2 linked regions of the Promicromonospora sp. Populi genome follow. The protein of the gene in region 1 interacts with the protein of each later gene in a pairwise test. Links are inferred from orthologs where the notes say so. Each region holds a gene or a part of one and is shown in the gene's direction. Other genes may lie near its edges.

Region 1 (5,543 bases):
GCCGTCTGCTCGGCCAGCTGGGCCGACGTCGGGAGCTCGCCGTGCCACAGCAGGTAGGCGACCTCCTCGAACGACTTCTTGGCGGCCAGCTCCTGTACCGGATAGCCCCGGTACAGCAGCGAGTTGGTCTCGGGATTGACCTTCGAGATCGCCGACGTGTCGGCGACGACGCCAGCCAGACCCTTACGGATCTCCGTGGTCTCGGGCATTGGCACTCCTTCGTGTCCTGGTGTTCGTGTCCGGGTAGTACGAGTCAGGGCTTGTTCTTACGTCAGGGCTTGTAGGTGAAGACGTTTGAGTCGAAGTGGTTGTACGCCGCGTAGTCGGTGAGCTCGTAGAGCCGTGCGCGGGTCTGCATCTGGGGCACCAGGGCATCCTGGGTGCCCGACGCCGAGATCTCCTCCAGCGCACGTTCCGCGGCGCCCATCGCGATGCGCAGCAGGGTGACCGGGTAGATCACGAGCTGCGCTCCGGCGTCGTGCAGCTGCTTGGTGGTGAAGAGCTCGGACTTGCCGAACTCCGTCATGTTGGCGAGGACCGGCACGTCGAGGGCCGAGGCGACCGCCTCGAACTCGGAGAGGTCCTTCATCGCCTCGGGGAAGATCGCGTCCGCCCCGGCGTCGACCAGGGCCTTGGCGCGGTCGATCGCGAGCCGCAGGCCGCGTTCGCCCGGCTCCGTACCGCGCACGTCGGTGCGTGCCATGACCAGGAAGTCGGGATCGCGGCGGCCGTCGACGGCGGCCCGGATGCGGCGGACGGCGTCGCCGAGCTCGACGACCTCCTTGCCGTCCAGGTGACCGCAGCGCTTGGGGTTGACCTGGTCCTCGATGTGGATGCCGGCCACGCCGGCGTCCTCCATGGTCTGGACCGTGCGGGCCACGTTCATGGGCTCGCCGAACCCGGTGTCGGCGTCGGCGAGCGTGGGCAGGTCAGTGACCCGGGCGATCTGCCCGGCCCGGCCGGCCACCTCGGTCAGGGTGGTCAGGCCGATGTCGGGCAGGCCGAGGTCCGCGGACAGCACTGCGCCGGAGACGTAGACGCCGTCGAACCCCTTGTCCTGGATCAGCTTGGCGCTCAGCGGGTTGAACGCCCCCGGGAGCTGCAGGATGTCCGGGCCGGCGAGGGCCTCGCGGAAGGCGCGGCGCTTCGCAGCCGGGGTGAGGTGGGAGTAGAGCATCAGGCACGCCCCAGCTCGAACAGGCCGCGCGGCGCCGCAACGGCCTCCAGCACCCCGGGCGCCGCGACGATCGTGAGCTCGCGGACCTCGGCGGGCGTGAGCTCCGGCAGCCGTTCGGCCAGGCCGAGGAAGCGCTCGATCTCGGCGTCCTCCAGCACGCCCGTTGCGAGGGTGCGGAACTTGCGCACGTAGTTCTCGCGGACGAACGGGCGAGCACCCAGCGGGTGGGCGTCGGCGACGGCGATCTCGCGTGTGACCACCTCACCCGAGGTGAGCGTGATCTCGACGCGGCCGCCGAACGCCTTCTCGGCCGGGTCGGTCGAGTGGTAGCGGCGGGTCCACTCCGGGTCCTCGGCGGTGGTGACCTTGCGCCACAGCTCGACCGTGTCGGCGCGCTGGGCGCGCGCCGGGGCGTAGGAGTCCACGTGGTGCCAGCCGCCGTCCTGCAGCGCGACCGTGAAGATGTAGGGGACCGAGTGGTCGAGGGTCTCGCGCGACGCAGTCGGGTCGTACTTCTGCGGGTCGTTCGCGCCCGAGCCGATCACGTAGTGCGTGTGGTGGCTGGTGTGCAGCACAATCGAGGCGATGTTCGCCGGGTCCCGCAGGTCCGGCCGCTCGTTCCCGAGCGCGCGGGCCATGTCGATGATCGCCTGCGCCTGGTACTCCGCGGAGTGCTCCTTGGTGTACGTGTCGAGGATGCCGGTGCGCGGCTCGCCGAGCTCGGGCAGCGTCACGTCGTAGGCGGCGTCGGGCCCGTCGAGGAGCCAGGCGACGACGCCGTCCTCACCCTCGTAGATGGGCTCGGGGGAGGTCTGGCCGCGCATCGCGCGGTCCACGGCCTCGATCGCGAGCTTGCCGGCGAAGGCCGGGGCGTGCGCCTTCCACGTGGAGATCTGACCCTTGCGGCTCTGCCGCGTGGCCGTCGTGGTGTGCAGGGCCTGGCCGATCGCCTGGAACACGGTCTCGGTGTCCAGCCCCAGCAGCGTGCCGATCCCGGCCGCGGCCGACGGGCCGAGGTGCGCCACGTGGTCGATCTTGTGCTTGTGCAGGCTGATGGTGCGGACCAGGTCGACCTGGATCTCGTACCCGGTCACGATGCCCCGCACCAGGTCCCGGCCGGCGCGGCCGGCGTGCTGCGCCACCGCGAGGATCGGCGGGATGTTGTCACCCGGGTGGGAGTACTCGGCGGCCAGGAACGTGTCGTGGAAGTCGAGCTCTCGCACGGCCACACCGTTGGCCCACGCCGCCCACTCGGGGCTGCTGGTCGCCTCCGGGGCCAGGCCGAAGACCGTGGAGCCGGGCGTGTACGGGTGCGCCTGGGCCTGCGACCGGGCGGCAACGGCGGGCCCGCGGGTCAGGCTCGCGGCCGCGACAGCGGCGTTGTCGATCACGCGGTTGATCACCATGTCGGTGACCTCGGGAGTCGGCTCGACGGCGTCCGTGGCGAGCTCCGCAAGCTTCCAGGCGAGCTGGTCGGTGCGCTTCAGCGGCTCGGCGGAGGGGTAGACGCGGAGGTGGTGCGTATACGGCATGGTGACTCTTCCTCGATTCACGTGGACCGTCGTGGGGTCCTTTGCGGCCTCGACCTTCTCATACTCGCCGTACCAGGTACACGGAGCCAAACCCGGATGGCCCCCACCAGCCCGATGTCAGTGAGGATCGTTAGTGTTGCTTCGGTGACCGTGAGCGAACGCGAACCAGAGAACGACACCAAGGATGAGCCGGAGAACCGGCTGGCGCTCGTGCGCCGGGCGCGGCGCATCAACCGTGAGCTCGCGGCGACCTACCCGGACGCCAGGGCGGAGCTGGACTTCACGACGCCCCTGGAGCTGCTGATCGCGACGGTGCTCAGCGCGCAGACCACCGATGTCCGCGTCAACGCGACCACGCCGGAGCTGTTCGTGATGTACCCGGACGCCCAGGCGTACGCGGAGGCGGACCCGGACGAGCTCGAGGAGATCCTGCGGCCGCTCGGCTTCTTCCGCGCCAAGGCGCGGGCGGTGATCGGCCTGGGCCAGGCGCTGGTGGAGCGGTACGACGGCGAAGTTCCGGGGCGGCTGAAGGATCTGGTGACCCTGCCCGGGGTCGGGCGCAAGACAGCGAACGTGGTGCTCGGCAACGCGTTCGGCGTCCCGGGGATCACCGTGGACACCCACTTCGGGCGGCTGGCCCGTCGCCTGGGCCTCACCGACCAGGAGGACCCGGTGAAGGTCGAGGTCGAGGTGGGCGAGCTCTTCCAGAAGAAGGACTGGACCATGCTCAGCCACCATCTCGTCTGGCACGGCCGGCGGGTGTGCATCGCCCGCAACCCGGCGTGCGGGGCGTGCAGCATCGCGCACCTGTGCCCGTCCTACGGCGCGGGTGAGACCGACCCCGGCAAGGCGGCGAAGCTGGTCCGCCCGGCGCCGCAGCGCTCGGCGTCGGCCGGCCTGCCCCTCGTGGCGCCGCGGTAGCCGGCTACCGCGGCGCGGGTGCGACGCGGGCGAGCCAGTTCAGCAGTAGACGATTGACCTCGTCCGGGGCTTCCTCGGGCAGGTAGTGGCCGGCGCCGGGGATCAGCTCGTAGCGCAGGTCCGGTGCGAGGTACATCGCATCCAGGTCGGCGCGATCGGGCCGCACGATCCCGTCGCGGCCGCCGTGCACCTGCAGGGCAGGGACGCCGAGCGGGTGGCGCAGCGCCGTGCCGAACCGCCGCCCGTCCATCCGGGGGGTGGACCGCACCGCCCAGCGCAGCGCCTCAGCGGCCGAGTGCGCGGCGAACGGGATGCGCATGACGGTCTTGTACAGCTCCACCACGTCGGCGGGCAGCGGGCTGGCCGCGCCCAGCGCGAGGGTGCGTTCCACCAGGTCGCCCCGGAGGAGTGCCCGTTCGGGCAGCGTCGGGACCTGCAGGTAAGCGAGCTCGCGCAGGGCCGCCGTCGTGAAGGCCGCGCGGCTGCTCAGGCGGGTCCGGGCCGGGTGCGGGCTGGACAGCGCGGCAACCGCCGTCGTCGCGCCGGGATACAGGGCGGCCACGGCCCAGGCGAGCGTGCCGCCCGTGCCGTGCCCTACCACCACGGCGGTCTCGCGTCCGAGGGAACGGACCACGCCCGCCACGTCCGACGCCCGTGCCGGCACCGCATAACCTGACGGCGGCTTGTCCGAACCGCCGACCCCGCGCACGTCCATCGCCGCGACGCGGTACCCGGCGTCGGCCAGCGCGGGGATCTGTGCCCGCCAGGCCCACCAGAACTCGGGGTAGCCGTGCAGCAGCAGCACCAGCGGCGCGGAACGGTGGTCGGGGCCGGCAACCGCGACGTGGAACCGCGAACCGCCCGACGAGACGAACTCGTGCTGCCACGGCCCCTCGACGAGGGCACAGGTGTAGTCGCTGGTGGCTGCCGTGCGGACGGCCGGTTTGGCCGAGAGTGCGGTCACGGGTAAGAACCTACGCGCTCGCCGGTTGGTCTGCGCGGCGCTCAGTGCCCCGTTTGCGCGACGCTCTTCTCGCCGGTCCCCGCGCTGGGGTCGTCGGCGGGCTTGGCGTCGTCCGGCGCCGGAGCGACGCTCGCCGCGGAGATCTCGGCCGGAGCGCTCACCGAGCTGATCGCGGGCGCGGCGACGACCGCCGCGGGAACCTCCTCGGTCGGACGCTGCTCCTTGGGCGGGTCGAACCGGTAGCCGACGTTGCGCACGGTGCCGATGAGCTGCTCGTGCTCCGGGCCGAGCTTGGCGCGCAGGCGCCGCACGTGGACGTCCACGGTGCGTGTGCCCCCGTAGTAGTCGTAGCCCCAGACCTCCTGCAGCAGCTGGGCGCGGGTGAAGACGCGGCCCGGGTGCTGGACCAGGTACTTGAGGAGCTCGAACTCCTTGTAGGTCAGGTCGATGGGGCGGCCGCGGAGCCGGGCGGTGTACCCGCCGGCGTCGATCGCGAGCTCGCCCGCGGAGATCTCCTGCTGCGACTCCTCGGCCGGGCCGCGCGCCGAACGCTCGATCACGAGGCGTAGGCGGGCCTCGACCTCGGCGGGGGAGGCGGTCTCCAGCAGCAGGTCGTCAGCACCCCACTCGTGGGTCACGACGGTGAGGCCGCCCTCGGTGAGGATCAGCACGAGGGGCACGGTAAGGCCGGTGGCGTGCAGCAGCCGGCAGGTGGTGCGGGCCGCGACCAGGTCGCGGCGAGCATCGAGCAGGACTACGTCCGCATCCGGGGCGTCGACCAGCGCCGATGGCTCCATAGGGAGCACCCGCACCCGGTGGGACAGGAGCCCCAGTGCAGGCAGTACATCGGCCGACCCGCCGGTGGCGGGTGTGAGGATCAACAGCTCTGCCATTGACGCACCTCCTCTCGGAACCGGCGTCTTGCAACCGTCCCTGGCTCGGGTCTCGC
Region 2 (6,025 bases), 1.2 Mb from region 1 along the record:
TGCCGCTCATCCTCGGCGTCATCCTGGGCCCGCTCATGGAGACCAAGCTGCGCGAGGCGCTCACCATCTCCGGCGGCGAGCCCGCCATCCTGTGGAGCGAGCCGCTGGCGATCGCCATCTACGTGGTGCTCATCCTGGTGCTGGTGACCCGACCGCTGCTTTCGCGGTGGCGGGCGCGGACGGAGTCGCGGATCGAGGCCGAGGCCACCGACCCAGACGTGGCAGGGGACGCCGACGCAGCGGACGACGGCGCCGCCGTCAAGACGGAAGGGGACCAGCGGTGACGAACGACGCACAGCACGACGCCGGGCAGGGCCAGAGCACTGCCGACGGCTGGGTGGTCGTGGCGTGGACCCCCGACGAGTTCGGCGAAGCCTCCCTCGAGCACGGCATCGCCTGGGCCCGCGAGGGCGGGCGGGGCATCGCGGTGGTCAACGGCACGCGCGGCGACGCCCTCGTGGACGAACGGTTCGCGGCACCCACCGGCCTCGCCGACCTCGCGGAGCGGCTCCGGGCTACCGGCCTGCCGCACGTCGTTCGGCAGGAGATCGGCCGGGACATCGCGGACCAGGTGCTCGACGTCGCCGACGAGCTCTCCGCGCGACTCGTCGTCGTGGGGCTGCGGCACCGCAGCCCGGTGGGCAAGCTGCTCATGGGCTCCGTGGCGCAGCGGATCCTCCTGACGGCCGAGTGCCCCGTGCTCGCCGTCAAGCCCGGGTCGCGGCCCGCCTGAGCGGCACAGCGGACATACAGCAGCAGGTACAAGGAGATGACGCGGGACATCGGTCAACGATGTCCCGCGTCATCCATAGGTGGGCCCAGAGGGACTCGAACCCCCGACATCCACGGTGTAAACGTGGCGCTCTAACCAACTGAGCTATAAGCCCCGGCAGCGGACCACAATACCTGGCCCGCACCAGAATCGTGCCTGGTTTTCGGACGCGGCCGGCGTCAGACCTCCGCTACCGCCAACCGGTAGTCCTCGAGACTGCGCGCCTGGCCGCGCGGGTTGACGACGCACCAGCGGATGATCCCGTCAGCGTCGATCAGGAACGTCCCACGCAGCGCGATCCCCGAACCCTCGTCGAACACGCCGTAGTCACGCGCGACCGCGCCGTGCGGCCAGAAGTCGGACAGCAGGTCGAACTGGTAGCCCTCGGCCGCCTGCCAGGCCTTGAGCGTGAAGACGGCGTCGGTCGAGATCACCAGCAGTCGCACGCCGGCCGTCTCGAAGTCCTCGATGTTGTCGCGCAGCTCACACAGCTCGCTGGTGCACGTACCCGAGAACGCGAACGGGACGAAGACCACGAGCACCGGCGCGCCACGCAGGTCCGACAACGTCGTCGGGGTCCCGTGCGTGTCGGGGAGCGTGAAGTCGGGTGCGGGATCACCCGGCTCCAGCGTCACCAGCCCTGTCACTTACCGCGGCCCCGATAGCCGAGCCGAGTTGCCGACCAGTCCTCCGCGATGGCGAAGGTGCTGGTGGTCTGCAGGCCGGCGGTGGTGGCGGCCTCCTGGATGTCGCCGTGGCCCACCTCGCCGTCGCGGCCGGGCTTGGGCGTGAAGATCCAGATGAGGCCGCCGTCGTCCAGGACGGTCAGTACATCGACCATTGCATCGGTGAGGTCTCCGTCGCCCTCCCGCCACCAGAGGACGACACCATCGGACACGTCGCCGTAGTCCTCGTCCTCGAGCTCGCTGCCGATGATCTTTTCGATGTCGGCCCGCAGTGCATCGTCGACGTCGTCTCCCCAGCCGAACTCCTGCACCACCTGGCCGGCCTCGAAACCGAGGCGCCCCGCGCCCTGGGTGTCCGTGCTCACTTGGTTGATCGTCCCTCTCTCTGTCCGGCACTGATGCCGGGTCGTATGCATGAGTCGTATGCGTGCTCTGTCGGCCCTGCTTCGGGCCCTCCGTCGCCAAAGGTAGTGCACGCACCCCTGCCATGCCTCGCAACCAGGTCGTGTGGTGCCTTTTTGATGAATCGATGAGACGTCGGCAACGCACAGGTCATGCACTGAGTCTCAGCATTGCGATACCGCGTATCAATTGTGCCGCGAACCTCCACAGACGTAACGCAGATCACGCACTCTTGACCGCCCTATGGTGTGAGCGCACGCTGTGAGGGGACAGAATGTCTAGGACCACCTGTGCGTGGGCGTGCACAGTCGCAACCCCAGGCGACGCAACCGCCGACGCGACGGGTTCTGACGAGGCGGCGAGGAGCGCGAACCGCGACCACGCCGCGCGACACCGAGAGAGGTTGCTGGTGGCTTCGTTTGACGAGACCGGACCGCTGATCAACGGTCTGCTCAGCGCCGTACCCGACATCGACCCGGCCGAGACCGCGGAATGGGTCGAGTCCTTCGACGGGCTGATCGACGACAAGGGCGGACCCCGCGCCCGGTACGTCATGCTCAACCTGCTGCGGCGCGCGCGCGAGCGGAATGTGAGCATTCCCGCGTCGATGGCGACGCCCTACGTGAACTCCATCGGGATACACGAGGAGCCGTACTTCCCGGGTGACGAGGCCATGGAGCGGCGCTACCGCTCGTGGATCCGCTGGAACGCCGCGGTCATGGTGACCCGCGCGCAGCGTGAGGGCCTCGGCGTCGGCGGCCACATCTCCTCGTACGCGTCCGTGGCGACGCTCTACGAGGTGGGCCTGAACCATTTCTTCCGGGGCAAGGACCACCCCGGCGGCGGCGACCAGATCTACTTCCAGGGCCACGCCTCCCCCGGCGTCTACGCCCGGGCCTACCTCGAGGGCCGCCTGACTGCGGACCAGCTCGACGGGTTCCGCCAGGAGAAGTCGCACGCGGGCGGCGGCCTGCCGTCCTACCCGCACCCGCGCCTGATGCAGGACTTCTGGGAGTTCCCGACCGTCAGCATGGGCCTAGGCCCGGCGTCGGCGATCTACCAGGCCTGGACCAACAAGTACCTGCACAACCGCGGGATCAAGGACACGAGCCAGCAGGACGTCTGGGCGTTCCTGGGCGACGGCGAGATGGACGAGCCGGAGAGCCGCGGCATGATCCAGCACGCCGCTCAGCAGCAGCTGGACAACCTGACGTTCGTCGTGAACTGCAACCTGCAGCGCCTCGACGGGCCGGTGCGCGGAAACGGCAAGATCATCCAGGAGCTGGAGGCCCAGTTCAAGGGCGCCGGCTGGAACGTCATCAAGGTCGTGTGGGGCCGCGAGTGGGACGCCCTGCTCAACGCCGACAAGGACCGCGCGCTGGTCAACCTGATGAACATCACCCCCGACGGTGACTACCAGACCTACCGCGCGGAGTCCGGCGCGTTCATCCGCGAGCACTTCTTCGGGCGCGACCCGCGTACCAAGGCCCTCGTCGAGAACATGACCGACGACGACATCTGGAACATGAAGCGCGGCGGGCACGACTACCGCAAGCTCTACGCGGCGTACTCCGCGGCGCGCGCGCACACCGGCCAGCCGACGATCATCCTGGCGCACACCGTCAAGGGCTACGGCCTGGGCTCCGGCTTCGCCGGCCGCAACTCGACGCACCAGATGAAGAAGCTCAAGGGCGCCGACCTCAAGACGCTGCGCGACTCGCTCCGCATCCCGATCTCGGACGCCGAGCTCGACGCCGACCCGTACCTGCCGCCGTACTACCACCCCGGTGCCGACTCGCCGGAGGTCCAGTACATGCTGGAGCGCCGCCGTCAGCTCGGCGGGTTCGTGCCGGAGCGCCGCCCCGGTACCAAGACGCTGCCGCTGCCGGAGGACAAGTCTTACGAGCTGCTGAAGAAGGGTTCCGGCACGCAGCAGATCGCCACGACCATGGCGTTCGTGCGGCTGCTCAAGGACCTCTTCAAGGTGAAGGACTTCGGCAACCGGATCGTGCCGATCATCCCGGACGAGGCCCGCACCTTCGGCCTCGACTCGATCTTCCCGAGCGCCAAGATCTTCAACACGCTCGGGCAGAACTACCTGGCCGTGGACCGCGAGCTCATGCTGAGCTACAAGGAGTCCGAGCAGGGCCAGATCATGCACACCGGCATCAACGAGGCCGGTTCCGCCGCCGCGTTCCAGTCGGTGGGCACGTCGTACGCCACGCACGGCGAGCCGATGATCCCGGTCTACATCTTCTACTCGATGTTCGGCTTCCAGCGCACCGGCGACCAGTTCTGGGCCGCCGGCGACCAGCTCACGCGCGGCTTCATCATCGGCGCCACCGCCGGCCGCACCACGCTGACGGGTGAGGGCCTGCAGCACGCCGACGGGCACAGCCCGCTCATCGCGGGCACCAACACCGCCGTCGTGCAGTACGACCCGGCCTTCGGGTACGAGATCCGGCACATCATGCGCGACGGTATCGAGCGCATGTACGGCCCTGCCGAGAACGGGCTCACGCCCGACGGCCGGCCGCAGGACGTCATGTACTACATCACGGTGTACAACGAGCCGATGGTGCAGCCGGCTGAGCCGGACGACGTCGACGTCGAGGGCATCAAGCGCGGCATCCACCGCATCTCGGTCGGCACCTCGGACGACGACGGCCCCAAGGCCCAGCTCCTCGCCTCCGGCGTGGGTGTGCCGTGGGCGCTCGAGGCGCAGCAGCTCCTCAAGGAGGACTGGGGCGTCTCGGCCGACGTGTGGTCCGTGACCAGCTGGAACGAGCTGCGCCGCGACGCCCTCGCCGCGGAGCACGACTCCCTCGTCGACCCGACGGCGCCGCCGCGCACGCCGTACCTCACCGAGAAGCTGTCCGGCGCCCAGGGGCCGTTCGTCGCCACCAGCGACTACGACCACCTCGTGCCCGACCAGATCCGCGCGTGGGTACCCGGCGACTACGCGGTGCTCGGTGCGGACGGCTTCGGCTTCTCCGACACCCGCGCCGCCGCACGGCGCTACTTCCTGATCGACGGCCCGTCGATGGTGGTCCGGACGCTGCAGGTCCTCGCCCGCCGCGGCGAGGTGCCGGCCGACGTCGTCGCCAAGGCGGTCGAGAAGTACCGCCTGCTGGACGTCAACGCCGGCACGTCGGGCAACACAGGCGGCGACAGTTGAGCTAGTGCGCTTCTAGCCAGCGATCGGGCCCGAAACTCACACGAGTTTCGGGCCCGATCGCTGGGTACAGCACGCTTCGCGGCGCGAGCCGTCAGGCGCGCGGCGGAGCCTGCTCGGCCGCCTCTATCGCCTTCTCCAGCTCGACCAGCAGCGGCTTGACCGCCTTTGTGTCCGGGTGCAGCTCCAGCGCTCGCAGGTGCTGCCTCGCCTCGAACACACGGTTCGCCTCCAGCGCGGCCAGCACCAGGTGCTTGCCGACGATCGGCGCGTGCTCCCGCACCCGCCAGTGCCCCACGCCGAGGCCCAGGGCCTCCACGGGCATCCCCGCCCCGCGCAGGATGGCGAGGCCCTCGGCCAGCGCACGACCGTCGGGATCCCGCTCGGCAGCGGTGATGAACCGCCGGACGGCGCCCTCCGGGTCGTCGGCCAGCGACAGCCGGCCGAGCTCGATCAGGGGGTACCAGCCGCGCGGGTGCCCGGCCAGCTCCTCGGCGAGCGCCCAGACCGCGTTGTCGGCGTCCTGCTGCTTCGACTCGGGGATCTCGTCGGAGTCCCGCAGCGGGTCCTCCAGCGTCGGGTCCTCTGCAGCCCGACGGCGGACGATCTCCGCCAGGGCAGCGAACGCCTCCTCGTTGTTGGGATCGTCGGTCAGCTGTGCGCGCAGCGCGTCCTCGTGCCCCGCGTCCCCACGTCGGGGCGCCGACGGCGACGGACGGCGAGCACCGACCGTGGACGCAGACAGGGGCCGACGGATGAGGCGGCGGAGCCGATGCATCAGGGCCATGCCCTCGACCCTACAGTTTTCCTCCGGCGCGCACTGGGGTCACGCTGCCTCGAAAGTCCGTTTGTGGACTCTCCACAACTCGGGCTCGTATGCTGCCGGTGTGCCACCAACGCGACGGGCCGCTCGAGCCAGCGCCAAAGAGACCGACCGGGAGGCCGACCCGGCCCTCGACCCCGCCGGTTTCCCGATGAACCTCCAGCGGG

Evidence for each region.
Region 2: the proteins of nth (region 1) and aceE interact in binary tests that used the Escherichia coli proteins (3 or more experiments, as listed by UniProt). The link is inferred for Promicromonospora sp. Populi from one-to-one orthologs.

Annotation. Positions count from the first base shown.
Region 1 is NZ_CP163528.1:3,231,576-3,237,118, reverse strand. Bases 1,865-4,741 are described here. They hold nth (endonuclease III), read left to right. Parts: upstream 1,865-2,853; coding sequence 2,854-3,630; downstream 3,631-4,741. Other genes in these bases: AB1046_RS14600 (alpha/beta fold hydrolase), read right to left, coding at 3,635-4,594; AB1046_RS14610 (MmgE/PrpD family protein), read right to left, coding at 1,865-2,709. Also shown: AB1046_RS14620 (bifunctional 2-methylcitrate synthase/citrate synthase), read right to left, coding at 1-209; prpB (methylisocitrate lyase), read right to left, coding at 272-1,177; more of AB1046_RS14610, read right to left, coding at 1,177-1,864. UniProt on the Escherichia coli protein: DNA repair enzyme that has both DNA N-glycosylase activity and AP-lyase activity. The DNA N-glycosylase activity releases various damaged pyrimidines from DNA by cleaving the N-glycosidic bond, leaving an AP (apurinic/apyrimidinic) site.
Region 2 is NZ_CP163528.1:2,057,853-2,063,877, forward strand. What follows is about bases 1,880-5,238. They hold aceE (pyruvate dehydrogenase (acetyl-transferring), homodimeric type), read left to right. Parts: upstream 1,880-2,269; coding sequence 2,270-5,038; downstream 5,039-5,238. Other genes in these bases: AB1046_RS09355 (hypothetical protein), read right to left, coding at 5,130-5,238. Also shown: AB1046_RS09325 (tripartite tricarboxylate transporter permease), read left to right, coding at 1-284; AB1046_RS09330 (universal stress protein), read left to right, coding at 281-733; AB1046_RS09340 (peroxiredoxin), read right to left, coding at 952-1,407; AB1046_RS09345 (DUF3052 domain-containing protein), read right to left, coding at 1,416-1,823; more of AB1046_RS09355, read right to left, coding at 5,239-5,822; AB1046_RS09360 (PucR family transcriptional regulator), read left to right, coding at 6,010-6,025. UniProt on the Escherichia coli protein: Component of the pyruvate dehydrogenase (PDH) complex, that catalyzes the overall conversion of pyruvate to acetyl-CoA and CO(2).